DNA from 3 places in the Enterobacter asburiae genome. Region 1 is predicted to be linked to each of the others. Evidence: predicted binding sites of a transcription regulator. Region 1 holds the regulator's gene; each other region holds the start of a gene.
The links. The regulator sigma-54, encoded in region 1, starts transcription at its own class of promoters, with help from an activator protein. The targets are predictions, from matches to a motif close to GTTGGCACANNTTTCGCTNT.

Region 1 (5,186 bases):
TTCAGCTACGTTGCCCACTCTGACTGGGTGAGCATGGACGAGATCTCCCCGTTCATGGGGCTGGCGGTCATCGCGGCGGAGGACCAGAAATTCCCGGAGCACTGGGGGTTCGACGTTGCGGCCATTGAGAAGGCGCTAGCCCATAACGAACGCCATGAAAACCGCGTGCGCGGTGCGTCAACCTTGTCGCAGCAGACGGCCAAAAATCTGTTTCTGTGGGATAGTCGAAGCTGGGTGCGAAAAGGGCTGGAAGCGGGGTTGACCCTGGGGATGGAAACGGTCTGGAGCAAAAAACGCATTCTGACCGTCTATCTGAACGTCGCTGAGTTTGGCGACGGTATATTTGGCGTGGAAGCTGCCGCACAGCGGTATTTCAATAAGCCAGCCAGCCGTCTGAGCATGTCAGAAGCGGCGCTATTGGCCGCTGTGTTACCGAACCCCATCCGCTTTAAGGCCAGTGCCCCATCAGGGTACGTGCGAAGCCGTCAGGCGTGGATTATGCGCCAGATGAATCAGCTGGGTGGAGAGGGGTTTATGCAGCGTAATAATCTTATGTAGAGCGGGTAAGCGCAGCGCTACCCGCCTGAATAGCAGACCTTAATCTTCGTCGAACCCTGCGTTAAACAGGGCAATCACCGCCGCCAGAGCTTCCTCTTCCTGAGGACCGGTGGCTTCTACCTCAATCTGGCGCCCTTTGGCGGAATCCAGCATCAGCAGCGCAATCACGCTGTTCGCCTCCGCTTCGGTACCTTCGTCATTCCGCAGCAGAACCTCTGCATCGAAACCCTGCATCAGCTCAAACAGCTTCATCGCCGGGCGTGCATGCATACCCAGCTTGTTGGTGATCTCAACGGTTTGTTTTACGGTCATGTTTTACGTTTTTCCAGCGTGCGATGACGGGACTGAACGTTCTTCCCGCGCGAGCGGAAATAGTCGGCCAGCTGTTCGGCGATGTAAACCGAACGATGTTTACCGCCGGTACAGCCAATCGCCACCGTCAGGTAGCTACGATTGTTTGTCTCCAGCATAGGTAACCATAGCTCAAGGTAGCTTCGCGTCTGGTAGATAAAATTGTGTACTTCTGTGTGCCGGTCGAGGAACGCCGCGACGGGTTTATCCAGGCCGGTCATTGGACGCAGCTTCGGATCCCAGTGCGGGTTCGGCAGGAAGCGCACGTCGAAAACGTAGTCCGCATCGATTGGAATACCGTGCTTAAAGCCGAAGGATTCGAACACCATCGTCAGTTCGCGCTCGCGTTTACCCAACAGCCGGGTACGCAGCATTTCCGCCAGCTCGTGAACGGACATCTCAGAGGTGTCGACAATCAGGTCGGCACGAGAACGCAGCGGCTCCAGCAGGTCGCTCTCTTCATCGATAGCGCTCTCCAGAGAGAGGTTCTTGCTGGATAGCGGGTGCAAGCGACGGGTATCGCTGTAGCGGCGGATTAGCGTATTGCGGTCTGCGTCGAGGAACAGCAGCTGAGGCGAGAACGCGTCAGGCAGGTTGCTCATGGCCTGTTCGAAGATCTCTGGCGATTCAGGCATGTTACGAACGTCGATACTGACGGCGGCAGAGGTTTGTCTCTCCGCCAGCGTGCGGGCCAGGTCGGGTAACAACACGACCGGCAGGTTATCGACGCAGTAAAAACCCATGTCTTCCAGCGCGCGCAGAGCAACGGATTTCCCCGACCCTGAACGGCCACTGACAATCATCAGCACCATGTTCCGTTTCTCCTCAGGACAACAGATGTGAAGGCCATCTCCTGGTTATGCATCATCCTGATTGCCTTCTGCTTCAGTGATAATTTGATAGAGCTCTTCATCACTTTGGGCCGAGCGCAGTCGACGGCAAATGGTTTTATCGGCCAGACGTTTTGCGACCAGCGACAGCGTATGCAGATGGGTTTTCGTCTGGTCGGCAGGCACCAGCAGCGCGAAGAGGAGATCGACAGGCTGGTTATCAATGGCATCGAAGGCGATGGGTGTTTCAAGCTGCACAAACACACCCACGGCACGCAGGGTATCCTCTTCCAGTTTGCCGTGCGGGATCGCGATGCCGTTGCCGATACCGGTACTGCCCATTTTTTCACGGGTCAGAATCGCTTCGAATACCACCTGCGGCGGCAAGCCCAGCTGTTTTGCAGCCAGTTCACTGATGATCTCCAGCGCACGTTTTTTGCTCTGGCAGTGAACCGCACTGCGGGTACATTCCTGGTTAAGGACATTGCTCAGTTGAAGAGCGGAATCGTTGTTCATCATAATTTCACCTAAGCGCTAACTGTACAAATGGCCTGTTGTGTTTCACAACAGGCCGTCCTGCACCCGTTAACTGCCCGGACAATTAGTGTTGTTTCAGTTTATCTTTATGTTTATTGAGCTGTCGTGCAAGCTTATCAATCAAGCCGTCGATAGCAGCGTACATGTCTTGCCCTTCCGCACTGGCATGCAGTTCACCCCCGTTAACATGCAGGGTGGCATCCGAGATATGAGTCACTTTCTCCACTTTCAACACAATATAGACCTGATTGATCCTTTCGAAATACTGCTCGAGTTTTGCAAACTTCGCGTTCACAAAGTCGCGTAAAGCCTCAGTAATTTCGACGTTTTGTCCAGTGATGTTGAGCTGCATAGTGTCTTCCTTATCGGTTGTGTCAAACCAGCTGTTTACGCTGGTTGGACGGCGGAATGGATAAAGACTCTCGATACTTCGCAACAGTACGACGTGCCACCATAATACCCTGATCGGACAGCATGGTGGTTAACTTACTGTCGCTTAGTGGCTTCGCGGGGTTCTCCGCGGCGATCAACTTCTTCACCAGGGCACGAATAGCCGTTGACGACGCTTCGCCGCCGCCCTCGGTATTCACATGGCTGGAGAAGAAATACTTAAGCTCAAATATACCGCGTGGACTATGCAGATACTTCTGCGTGGTGACACGGGAAATGGTTGATTCATGCATCTCGACGGCCTGGGCGATATCCGCCAGTACCATCGGTTTCATGTACTCTTCGCCCTGCTCAAAGAACGCCTGCTGCTGTTCGACAATACAGCGGCTGACGCGTAGCAGCGTATCATTTCGGCTCTCCAGACTTTTGATCAACCATCGCGCTTCCTGAAGATTGCTACGAATATATTGATTGTCGGAGTCGTTACGCGCGCTGGTGCACATGGAGGCATACTGCTGGTTGATTTGCAGGCGAGGGATGCTGTCTGAGTTCAGTTCAACGACCCAGCGGTCATTGTGTTTTCTGACCAGCACGTCCGGGATGACGTACTCGGGCTCGCTGGTCTGGATCGACTGTCCCGGGCGCGGATCGAGCGACTGGATCAGATTCACCGCTTCTTTCAGCACCTCTTCCTTCAGGCGCGTGACGCGCATCAGGGAGCGGAAATCGTGGTTGGCCAGCAGATCCAGATGATCGCTAATAATTAAGCGCGCCTCGTCGATCCATGGCGTCTCTTTGCTGAACTGAGATAGCTGGATCAGCAGGCAGTCGCGCAGATCTTTTGCGGCCACGCCTACCGGATCGAAACGCTGGATGCGCTTCAGTACGGCTTCGACTTCCTCAAGCTCAATCTCGTCGTCGCCCATGCTTTCCAGGATATCGTCCAGCGTGACGGTCAAATAGCCGGTGTCGTCAACGGCATCGACAATTGAGGTGGCAATCGCGCGGTCGGTATCGGAGAAGGGGGTGAGTTCCACCTGCCACATCAGGTAATCCTGCAGCGACTGGGTGGTCTCTCCCTGATAGACCGGTAGCTCATCATCCTGGTAGTCTGCACGCGTACCGGAAGGAGTTCCGGCGGTGTAGATTTCATCCCAGCTGGCATCCAGCGGTAGCTCGTCGGGCATCTCTTTTTGTTCGAGTGCATCCGCGGTGTCGAGCGCTTCTGTATCCTGTGACTGCTGAGTATCTACCTCGTCATGAAGATCGGTTTGTTCCAGCAGGGGGTTGCTGTCCAGCGCCTGCTGGAGCTCCTGCTGAAGTTCTAACGTGGACAGTTGCAACAGGCGAATTGCCTGCTGTAGCTGCGGCGTCATTGCCAGTTGTTGGCTGAGCCTTAATTGCAAACCTTGCTTCATGTTCAGAGCATTTTTCTCCGGTTCGGCGTTACGTTACCTCTACCCTATCAGAGTCTGAAGTCTTCCCCAAGATAGACGCGCTTAACATGATCGTCTTCGAGGATCTGCTGCGGCGTACCGTGGGCGATCAGATTGCCCTGGCTCACAATATACGCGCGTTCACACACGGCCAGCGTTTCACGGACGTTGTGGTCGGTGATCAGTACGCCAAGCCCGCTGTCACGCAGGTGTTCAATGATACGTTTAATGTCGATAACCGAGATCGGGTCAACGCCCGCAAACGGTTCATCCAGAAGGATAAATTTCGGGTTTGCGGCCAGCGCACGCGCAATCTCAACGCGGCGGCGTTCACCCCCGGAGAGTGCCTGACCGAGGCTGTCGCGCAGATGCTCAATATGGAACTCTTCCATCAGCTCGTTGGCACGATCCTGACGCTGTTCGCTGGTCAGATCGTTACGAATTTGCAGGACCGCCATCAGGTTATCGTAAACGCTGAGACGACGGAAAATGGAGGCTTCCTGCGGCAGGTAGCCGATTCCGCGACGCGCGCGCGCGTGCAGCGGCAGAAGGCTGATGTCTTCATCGTCAATGATAATGTTGCCGGCATCACGCGGCACAATGCCAACGACCATGTAGAAGGTGGTGGTTTTACCCGCACCGTTAGGGCCAAGCAGCCCTACAATTTCGCCGGAGTTGACGGTCAGACTGACATCTTCTACGACACGGCGGCCCTTGTAGGCCTTCGCGAGATTTTTTGCAGTTAATGTTGCCATAACGAATTAGTTACTCTTCTTCTGTGCCGGGGCCTGGCCTTTGCCTTTGTCCTGCAGCTGCGACGGAACCAGTACGGTTGTGACGCGTTTGCCTTTCTCGCTGGAGGCCTGCATTTTTTGCTCTTTCACCAGATAGGTGATCTGGTCGCCGGTGATGTTGCTGTCCAGCTGTTCCAGATACGCATTTCCGGTCAGGATGACCAGGTCCTTCGCCAGCTCGTAGTGCATGTGCGAGGCGTGGCCTTTCACCGGCTTGCCGTTGTCCTGCATCTGGTAGAAGGTTGCCGGGTTGCCGTAACCATCAATGATCTCTTTGCCCTGCTCGCCAC
Region 2 (5,186 bases), 500 kb from region 1:
GCGGCGAACAGCACCAGCGCCTGAAGAATTGCCAGTAACAGACTCATGTCAGGCTCCTCGTGAAATCACAATGACCACCAGCACCGCCAGCTCGATGACCGCCAGACGGCGGAACAGCGCGGGCGCGGCGGCACTCTGCCAGCCGGGTACCCAGCCCACCGGGTTCAGCCAGTAGCGTAGCTTCAGCACGGCGGCGAAGTTCTCCTTCACCGGCATGGCGAAACCGTGGGCGGTGATGACCATCGACTGTTCGTGTTCGTAGCCGCAGGCCCACGCCGCACCGCGCGAGCGGGAGGCGAGCCGGTCGCGTTTGAAGAACAGCATCAGAACGAGCGGCAGCAGCGGTGCGCCGATCAGCAGCAGCGCAATCATGGGCTGGGAGACGGTGGTATTCGCCACGGTCAGCGGCAGCGGAATGGCGTTGCCCAGCAGCGGCAGCAGCCACGGCGCGGCGACGCCGCCCGCGATGCAGCACAGCGCCAGCGCGACCACGCTCACCCCCATCAACAACGGTGCGCAGCAGGCGTTTTCCGCTTCGCGGGTGCGCGGCGCGCCGAGGAAGGTCACGCCGTAGACTTTCGCCATGCACATCACCGCCAGCGCCCCGGTAATCGCCAGCCCGACCGCCAGCAGCGGGCCGAGCAGGCGTGCGATAAATGCGTCGCTCTGACCGAGCGCGAAGAAGGACTGGTAGATCACCCACTCCCCGGCAAAGCCGTTCAGCGGCGGCAGCGCGGCCATTGCCATCAGACCCACCAGCATGGCGAGCGAAATGACGGGCATCTTTTTGCCAATCCCGCCCAGCTTTTCGATATCCCGATGACCGGTGCGGAACCAGACGCTGCCCGCGCCGAGGAACAGGGTGCTTTTAAACAGGCTGTGGTTGACGAGGTGATACAGACCGCCGATAAAACCGGCGGCAATCAGCGCCGGATGATTGAGCGCCAGCCCGGTGACACCCGCGCCAATGCCGAGCAGGATGATGCCGATGTTTTCCAGCGTGTGGTACGCCAGCAGGCGCTGGATGTTGTGCTCCATCAGCGCGTACAGGCCGCCGACGAACGCGGTGATCATGCCCGCAATCAGCAGCACGATGCCCCACCACAGCGGCGGCTGTCCGCCGGTCAGCGTAATCGCCAGAATCCCGAACAGCCCCACTTTCATCACCACCACAGAAAACAGCGCGGCGGCGGGCGCGGAGGCATTCGCATGCGCCTGCGGCACCCAGCCGTGCAGCGGGATGATGCCGGCGAGCAGGCCAAAGCCGATCGCGCCCAGCAGCCAGACGTCGTTCCCCAGCGGATGGCCGTTGAGCGCAGCGAAGTCCAGCGTGCCAAAGCGTTGCCACACCAGCCAGCAGGCCAGCGCCAGCAGCAGCGTTCCGAGGCGTCCCAGCGCAAACCACAGCTTGCCGGAGGCGCTGCAGCCCGTCAGGAAGACGCCGCACAGCGCCATGATTTCCGCCATCACCACCAGCGCGCCGAGGTTGCTGGCGATAACGGTGCAGACCGCCGTCGCCATCAGCAGGTTAACCAGCAGGCCGTTGGCTTTAGCGTGCGGATGGCGGTGCCAGTCGATATTGAACAGGCTGATAAACAGCCCGCACAGGCCAAACGTCACCAGCCAGATGGCGTTCAGCGGCGTGATCTCAACCGTGTGGCGAATCAGCGGCATCACGGTCTCAGCGGACTGGCCACCGAGCAGGACAACGCCGCCTGCTGCCAGCGTCATCAGGCTAGCGACCGCCCCGCAGAGCCCGGCGATCGCGCCGCTCAGGGTTTTATGGAATGAGAAGATCAGCGCCAGAACAGCGGCGCCAGCAAAACAGGCTACCGCGCTGGTAATCATCATCGCCGCGTTCATTTCGCCCCCTCGTTAAGCGCCTGTAGCAGAGAAAGGTCGCCAAAATCACTGTTGATGGTCAGCTCGCGTTTACGCTTGCTGGTACGGGCGATGTCGCGAATGTTAACCAGAATCAACGCCTTAGTCGGGCAGGTGCGCACGCAGGCCGGGCCCTGTTCATCGAAGCTGCATAGGTCGCATTTCACCGCAACGGCACGGATGCCGGGCACCCAGTCCAGCAGCGTGCTTACGCGTGCCGGAGCCGGTGGCGCAGGCGGGGCTTTTGGCGAGTTGGCGTTCGCCGGAATGTGCAGCGGACGGCTGCCGGAAAATTCAATCGCGCCGAACGGGCAGGCAATGCCGCACAGCTTGCAGCTTACGCACAGGCTTTCGTTCAGCTGGACAGCGCCATCAATTCGGGTGATGGCATTCACAGGGCAGACGCCCGCGCAGGGGGCGTCTTCACAATGATGGCAGAGCTGCGGGGCAGACTCTTTTTCATTACGCATGACGTGCAGGCGCGGCATGGACTGCAGCCCATGCAGGCGATGCGTTTCCGAACACGCCGCCTCACAGGTTCGACAGCCAATACAGACCGTCGAGTCAGCAATTACAAAACGGTTCACCGGGTTATCCTCGGGTGATAGTCATTTTTGACGAAAAACTGTCTTGTCGACACTTCTCGACACGCAGGAGTCAGGCCACGTTTGCTGAGGCATTTCCGTCCATCAGCTGCTTTAGGTTGACCGGGAGATCGTGTTCAACGGCGGCGTACAGGCCGTTATAGACCGGCGCGATTTTTTCCAGATAGTGCTCCAGCACCTGCTGGCGGTCGCGGTTGCTGACGTGGCCGTCCACCATGCCGTCGGCCATCAGCTGCGCCTTCGCAATACACTGTTTTTCGCCGTCTTTTGTCTCGAGGTGGTACTCAATGGTGTGGCTGTTGAAGTTATCCGCCAGGGTAACGTTGATGATGAAATGGCCGAACAGGACGAAGCGCATGTCGCCCTGCGCCGCGCAGCTCATCGCGTGATGAAGACGCGCTTTCGAGAGGGTTATGCCCTGAACCAGAGAGTTGCAGTAGAGGTGCCACTGGTCCTGCAGCTGCTGATGACGCTGCGCGATGTAATCCGCTTTTTCGCTGATTTCCCAAATAGTCATAGAAGGTATCCGGTTAATGGAGATAGCGGCTGTTAAGCAGATTCCATGCCAGTTTTTATCTTCATGATTTTAAATGGGTTTAATTGCAAAACCGCTGTCATCGCCGCGGTGTCGACGTGTCATTTCGACAGCGTTGACATCGTCACGCCTTAACAAAAATCAAGCTGGCACCGTTATTGCATTCAATGGCGCAATTCATTGAGGAGGCGTCATGCACGAAATCACCCTCTGCCAGCGGGCCCTGGAGCTTATCGAACAGCAGGCAGTGCAAAACCACGCGAAACGCGTCACCGGCGTCTGGCTGAAGGTCGGGGCATTTTCCTGCGTCGAGACCAGCGCCCTGAATTTCTGCTTTGAGCTGGTGTGTCGCGGCACGCTGGCGGAAGGCTGCGAACTCCATATTGAAGAGCAGCAGGCGGAGTGCTGGTGCGAGCAGTGCCAGCAGTACGTCACCCTGCTGTCATCAAAGGTTCAGCGCTGTCCGCAGTGTCAGAGCACCGGTCTTCGCATCGTGGCGGACGACGGCATGCAGATCCAACGCCTCGAAATCGAGAAGGAGTAAAGTATGTGTAGCACCTGCGGTTGCGCCGAAGGCAACCTGTATATAGAAGGGGATGAACACCATCCCCATTCCGCGTTTCGCTCCGCGCCCTTTTCGCCTGCCCCACGCCCTTCTGCGGCACTGACCGGTATCACCTTCGCTCCGCAGCGCTCCGCTGCGGGCGATCTGCACTACGGCCACGGCGAAGCGGGTACCCACGCGCCGGGCATCAGCCAGCGCCAGATGCTGGAGGTGGAAATCAACGTGCTGGACAAGAATAACCAGATCGCCGCCCGCAACCGCGCGCGCTTTGCCGCCCGCAAACAGCTGGTGCTGAACCTGGTCTCCAGCCCCGGCTCCGGCAAAACCACGCTGTTAACGGAAACGCTCAAACGCCTGAACGGGCGCGTCTCCTGCGCGGTGATCGAGGGCGACCAGCAAACCGTTAACGACGCGGCGCGCATTCGCGAAACCGGCACGCCGGCAATTCAGGTCAATACCGGCAAAGGCTGCCACCTGGATGCGCAGATGATTGCCGATGCGGCCCCGCGCCTGCCGCTGGCGGATAACGGCATTCTGTTTATTGAAAACGTCGGCAATCTGGTCTGCCCGGCGAGCTTCGACCTGGGCGAACGACACAAGGTGGCGGTGCTTTCGGTGACCGAAGGCGAAGACAAGCCGCTGAAGTACCCGCATATGTTTGCCGCCGCCTCCCTCATGCTGCTGAACAAAGTCGACCTGCTGCCGTACCTGAACTTCGACGTGGATAAGTGCCTGGCGTATGCCCGTGAAGTGAATCCGGAGATTGAAATCTTGCTGGTCTCCGCCACGCGCGGCGACGGGATGGACGCCTGGCTGAACTGGCTGGAGAGTGAACGATGTGCATAGGCGTACCGGGACAAATCCATTCCATTGACGGGAACCAGGCCAAAGTGGAGGTCTGCGGCATCCTGCGCGACGTGGACCTGACGCTGGTGGGCAGCAGTGATGAAACGGGCGCCTCGCGTCTCGGCCAGTGGGTGCTGGTCCACGTGGGGTTTGCCATGAGCGTGATTAACGAAGCGGAAGCCCGCGACACGCTGGACGCTCTGCAAAACATGTTCGACGTAGAGCCTGACGTGGGCGCGCTGTTGTACGGCGAGGAGCGTTAGCCATGCGTTACGTTGATGAATACCGCGCCCCCGAGCAGGTGCTGCAGCTTATCGGGCACCTGAAAACGCGCGCGGCGCTGCTGGACTACACGAAAGAGAGACCGCTGCGGATCATGGAGGTGTGCGGCGGACACACGCACGCCATCTTCAAATTTGGCCTCGACCAGCTGCTGCCTGAGAACATCGAGTTTATCCACGGCCCCGGCTGCCCGGTGTGCGTGCTGCCGATGGGACGTATCGACAGCTGCATTGAAATTGCCAGCCAGCCCGACGTCATTTTCTGCACCTTTGGCGACGCGATGCGCGTGCCGGGGAAAAACGGCTCGCTGCTGCAGGCAAAAGCGCGCGGAGCCGACATCCGGATCGTCTATTCGCCGATGGATGCCCTGACGCTGGCAGAGAATAACCCCACGCGCAAGGTGGTGTTTTTTGGCCTGGGATTTGAAACTACCATGCCCGCTACCGCCATCACGCTGCAGCAGGCGAAAGCG
Region 3 (5,186 bases), 450 kb from region 1:
GCATGTTCTCAATCAGAACAGACAGGTGCAGCTCACCACGACCGGAAACGCGGAATGCGTCTGCATCCGGGGTTTCTTCAACGCGCAGCGCAACGTTGTGCACCAGCTCTTTGTTCAGGCGGTCAAGGATCTGACGAGAGGTAACGAACTTACCTTCTTTACCACAGAACGGAGAGGTGTTGACGTTGAAGAACATGGTTACGGTTGGTTCATCAACGGACAGGGCTGGCAGCGCTTCGACGTTCTGCGGATCGCAGATGGTGTCGGAGATGTTCAGCTCACCCAGACCGGTGATAGCGATGATGTCGCCCGCTTCAGCGATGTCGCTCTCGATACGCTCAAGACCCAGGTGAGTCAGTACTTTACCAACTTTACCGTTACGGGTTTTGCCTTCGCTATCGATGATAGTGACCTGCTGGTTAGGCTTCACTTTACCGCGCTTGATACGACCAATGCCGATTACGCCAACGTAGTTGTTGTAGTCGAGCTGAGAGATCTGCATCTGCAGGGTGCCGTCGAGATCGACGTTTGGCGCAGGAACACGGTCAACAATCGCCTGATACAGCGGGGTCATGTCTTCAGCCATGTCTTCGTGGTCCAGACCTGCGATACCGTTCAGCGCAGAGGCGTAAACGATAGGGAAGTCCAGCTGCTCGTCGGTCGCGTCGAGGTTAACGAACAGGTCGAAGACCTGATCAACAACCCAGTCAGGACGCGCGCCAGGGCGGTCAACTTTGTTGATAACAACGATTGGCTTCAGACCATGGGCAAAAGCTTTTTTGGTCACGAAGCGCGTCTGTGGCATTGGGCCATCCATTGCGTCAACGACCAGCAGAACGGAGTCTACCATGGACATTACACGTTCAACTTCACCACCGAAGTCGGCGTGCCCTGGGGTATCAACGATGTTGATACGGTAGTCATTCCATTTAATCGCGGTGTTTTTCGCGAGGATGGTAATCCCACGCTCTTTCTCCAAATCGTTGGAGTCCATCACGCGTTCTTGGGTTTCGGCACGCGCATCAAACGTACCGGATTGCTGCAGCAGCTTGTCAACCAGGGTAGTTTTACCATGGTCTACGTGCGCGATGATGGCGATGTTACGCAAATTTTCGATCACAACTTTGCCTCAGGCATTTAGAAATAGCGCGTTATTGTACACGGATTAATCGCACTACAAAACAGGATCACAAACATCCCCCGCAAACAAGTATTGCAGAGATGCTTTGTGATCGCTTTCACGGAGCGGTAAAAGGGCACTTTAACGTAAATTGCACCAATATGGTGCTCAATGTTCACATTGAAGCACTATACTGGTGCAACAAATCCATTGTGGTGCAGCCCTTTTGCACTATGGTGCGCATGATAACGCCTTTTTGGGGTGTTTTAAAAGTTGGCACAGATTTCGCTTTATAAAAAATACATGGCACCAGCCAGTACAAACAGAAATTGAAGACCTCGTTACCACGACGACAATGACCAATCTGGAGAGTTAAGTATGTCCGCTGAACACGTTTTGACGATGCTGAACGAACATGAAGTGAAGTTTGTTGATCTGCGCTTCACCGATACCAAAGGTAAAGAACAGCACGTCACAATCCCTGCTCATCAGGTGAACGCCGAATTCTTTGAAGAAGGCAAAATGTTTGACGGCTCCTCCATTGGTGGCTGGAAAGGCATTAACGAATCCGACATGGTTCTGATGCCAGATGCAACCACTGCGGTCATTGATCCGTTCTTCGAAGAACCAACCCTGATCATCCGTTGCGACATCCTCGAGCCAGGCACGCTGCAGGGCTACGACCGCGACCCACGTTCTATCGCGAAACGCGCTGAAGAGTACCTGCGTTCTACCGGCATCGCAGACACCGTTCTGTTCGGGCCAGAGCCAGAATTCTTCCTGTTCGATGACATCCGCTTCGGTGCTTCTATTTCTGGCTCCCACGTGGCTATCGACGACATCGAAGGTGCATGGAACTCCTCCACCAAATACGAAGGTGGTAACAAAGGTCACCGTCCTGGCGTGAAAGGCGGTTACTTCCCGGTTCCTCCGGTCGACTCTGCTCAGGACATTCGTTCCACCATGTGTCTGGTGATGGAAGAGATGGGCCTGGTTGTTGAAGCTCACCACCACGAAGTGGCGACTGCTGGTCAGAACGAAGTGGCAACCCGCTTCAACACCATGACCAAAAAAGCGGACGAAATTCAGATCTACAAATACGTTGTGCACAACGTTGCGCACCGTTTCGGTAAAACCGCGACCTTCATGCCAAAACCAATGTTTGGCGATAACGGTTCCGGTATGCACTGCCACATGTCTCTGTCCAAGAACGGTACCAACCTGTTCTCTGGCGACAAATATGCCGGTCTGTCCGAGCAGGCGCTGTATTACATCGGTGGTGTTATCAAACACGCTAAAGCGATCAACGCCCTGGCGAACCCAACCACGAACTCCTACAAGCGTCTGGTCCCGGGCTACGAAGCGCCAGTGATGCTGGCCTACTCTGCACGTAACCGTTCTGCTTCTATCCGTATCCCGGTGGTGGCTTCTCCTAAAGCGCGTCGTATCGAAGTTCGCTTCCCGGACCCAGCGGCTAACCCATACCTGTGCTTCGCAGCACTGCTGATGGCCGGTCTGGACGGTATCAAGAACAAGATTCATCCGGGCGAAGCGATGGACAAAAACCTGTACGACCTGCCGCCAGAAGAAGCGAAAGAGATCCCACAGGTTGCTGGCTCTCTGGAAGAAGCCCTGCAGGCGCTGGACGCAGACCGCGAGTTCCTGACTGCAGGTGGCGTATTCACTGACGACGCTATCGATGCTTACATCGCCCTGCGTATGGAAGAGAACGACCGCGTGCGTATGACTCCACACCCGGTTGAGTTCGAGCTGTACTACAGCGTTTAATTAAAGTTGTTTTACCCGGCGTGATAAGCGCCGGGGGTAGTTGCCGTGGAAACTTTTAGCCCATCTCCGGATGGGCTTTTTTCTCCACCAACAACCTGATCTCACGCGCTTTTTACGCCGAAAACGCTATACTGCACTAAATTAGTGCAAACGACTCCAGGAGACTGCTGAATGGCAACTGGCACGCTGCCCGATGCTGGGCAGATCCTCAATTCTTTGATTAACAGCATATTGCTGGTCGATGACGAGCTGGCCGTTCATTACGCCAACCCGGCCGCGCAGCAGCTGCTCGCCCAAAGCGCACGTAAACTGTTCGGCACCCCGCTTCCTGAACTCCTGAGCTATTTTTCGCTGAATATTGGCCTGATGCAGGAAAGTTTGCAGGCTGGCCAGGGGTTTACCGATAACGAAGTCACGCTGGTGATCGACGGGCGCTCGCACATTCTGTCGCTGACCGCGCAGCGTCTTCCCGAAGGTCTGATCCTGCTGGAAATGGCGCCGATGGATAATCAGCGTCGACTGAGCCAGGAGCAGCTTCAGCATGCGCAGCAAATTGCCGCCCGTGACCTGGTGCGCGGTCTGGCACATGAAATCAAAAACCCGCTGGGTGGATTACGCGGCGCAGCGCAGCTTCTGACCAAGGCGCTGCCCGATCCCGCGCTGGCGGAGTATACCAACGTCATTATTGAGCAGGCGGACCGTCTGCGGAATCTGGTAGACCGTCTTCTCGGCCCGCAGCAGCCGGGAATGCACGTAACGGAAAGCATCCATAAAGTGGCTGAGCGGGTGGTGAAGCTCGTCTCAATGGAGCTGCCGGAGAACGTCACGCTGGTACGTGATTACGACCCAAGCCTGCCGGAACTGGCCCATGACCCGGACCAGATTGAGCAGGTCCTGTTGAATATTGTGCGTAATGCCCTGCAGGCGCTGGGACCTGAAGGCGGCGAGATTATTTTACGCACCCGTACCGCCTTCCAGCTCACGTTACACGGCGTGCGCTACCGGCTGGCCGCCCGAATCGACGTTGAGGATAACGGGCCCGGCATTCCATCGCATTTGCAGGACACCCTGTTCTACCCGATGGTAAGCGGTCGCGAAGGCGGAACCGGCCTGGGCTTATCCATTGCCCGCAGTTTGATCGATCAACACTCCGGGAAAATTGAATTTACCAGTTGGCCGGGACATACCGAGTTTTCGGTTTTCCTGCCGATTAAAAAATAAAGGTGACGTTTATGCAACGAGGGATAGTCTGGGTAGTCGATGACGATAGCTCCATCCGTTGGGTGCTTGAACGCGCGCTCACAGGGGCAGGATTAAGCTGCACGACGTTTGAGAGCGGCAGCGAAGTGCTCGACGCACTCACCACCAAAACGCCAGATGTTCTGCTTTCGGATATTCGCATGCCGGGCATGGACGGGCTGGCGCTGTTAAAGCAGATCAAACAACGCCACCCTATGCTTCCGGTCATCATAATGACCGCGCACTCCGATCTGGATGCCGCAGTGAGCGCCTATCAGCAAGGGGCGTTCGATTACCTGCCCAAACCCTTTGATATCGACGAAGCGGTGGCGCTGGTTGAGCGCGCGATTAGCCATTATCAGGAGCAGCAACAGCCGCGCCACGCGCCCGATTTTGGGCCAACGACAGACATCATCGGTGAAGCGCCGGCGATGCAGGACGTGTTTCGCATTATTGGTCGTTTATCCCGCTCGTCCATCAGCGTATTGATTAACGGTGAGTCGGGAACCGGTAAAGAGCTTGTGGCGCATGCATTGCACCGCCACAGTCCGCGGGCAAAAGCGCCGTTCATCGCCCTGAATATGGCGGCGATCCCGAAGGATTTGATTGAGTCCGAACTGTTCGGCCATGAAAAAGGGGCATTTACCGGCGCCAATACCATTCGCCAGGGGCGGTTCGAACAGGCCGACGGCGGTACGCTGTTCCTGGATGAGATCGGCGATATGCCGCTGGATGTCCAGACACGCCTGCTGCGCGTGCTGGCCGACGGGCAGTTTTATCGCGTGGGCGGCTATGCGCCGGTGAAGGTGGACGTGCGTATTATCGCCGCGACCCATCAGAACCTGGAGCAACGCGTTCAGGAAGGAAAATTCCGTGAGGATTTATTCCACCGTCTGAACGTCATCCGCGTTCATCTGCCGCCGCTGCGTGAGCGTCGGGAAGATATTCCCCGCCTGGCGCGCCATTTCCTGCAGGTGGCCGCCCGCGAGCTGGGTGTGGAAGCCAAGCAGCTTCACCCGGAAACCGATGCCGCTCTGAC

Region 2: the regulator sigma-54 is predicted to act here: its motif matches at 3,167-3,186, upstream of hypA (hydrogenase maturation nickel metallochaperone HypA).
Region 3: the regulator sigma-54 is predicted to act here: its motif matches at 1,393-1,412, upstream of glnA (glutamate--ammonia ligase).

Annotation. Positions count from the first base shown of each region.
Region 1 covers NZ_CP011863.1:4,051,260-4,056,445, forward strand. The annotation lists gene mtgA (monofunctional biosynthetic peptidoglycan transglycosylase) at 1-558, shown strand, start outside; gene npr (PTS phosphocarrier protein NPr) at 598-870, opposite strand; gene rapZ (RNase adapter RapZ) at 867-1,721, opposite strand; gene ptsN (PTS IIA-like nitrogen regulatory protein PtsN) at 1,767-2,258, opposite strand; gene hpf (ribosome hibernation promoting factor) at 2,341-2,628, opposite strand; gene rpoN (RNA polymerase factor sigma-54) at 2,651-4,084, opposite strand; gene lptB (LPS export ABC transporter ATP-binding protein) at 4,132-4,857, opposite strand; gene lptA (lipopolysaccharide ABC transporter substrate-binding protein LptA) at 4,864-5,186, opposite strand, start outside.
Region 2 covers NZ_CP011863.1:4,546,333-4,551,518, reverse strand. The annotation lists gene ACJ69_RS22175 (respiratory chain complex I subunit 1 family protein) at 1-47, opposite strand, end outside; gene hycC (formate hydrogenlyase subunit 3) at 49-1,863, opposite strand; gene ACJ69_RS22165 (4Fe-4S dicluster domain-containing protein) at 1,860-2,468, opposite strand; gene hycA (formate hydrogenlyase regulator HycA) at 2,539-3,003, opposite strand; gene hypA (hydrogenase maturation nickel metallochaperone HypA) at 3,215-3,565, shown strand; gene hypB (hydrogenase nickel incorporation protein HypB) at 3,569-4,432, shown strand; gene ACJ69_RS22145 (HypC/HybG/HupF family hydrogenase formation chaperone) at 4,423-4,695, shown strand; gene hypD (hydrogenase formation protein HypD) at 4,698-5,186, shown strand, end outside.
Region 3 covers NZ_CP011863.1:3,600,567-3,605,752, reverse strand. The annotation lists gene typA (ribosome-dependent GTPase TypA) at 1-1,120, opposite strand, end outside; gene glnA (glutamate--ammonia ligase) at 1,499-2,908, shown strand; gene glnL (nitrogen regulation protein NR(II)) at 3,080-4,129, shown strand; gene glnG (nitrogen regulation protein NR(I)) at 4,141-5,186, shown strand, end outside.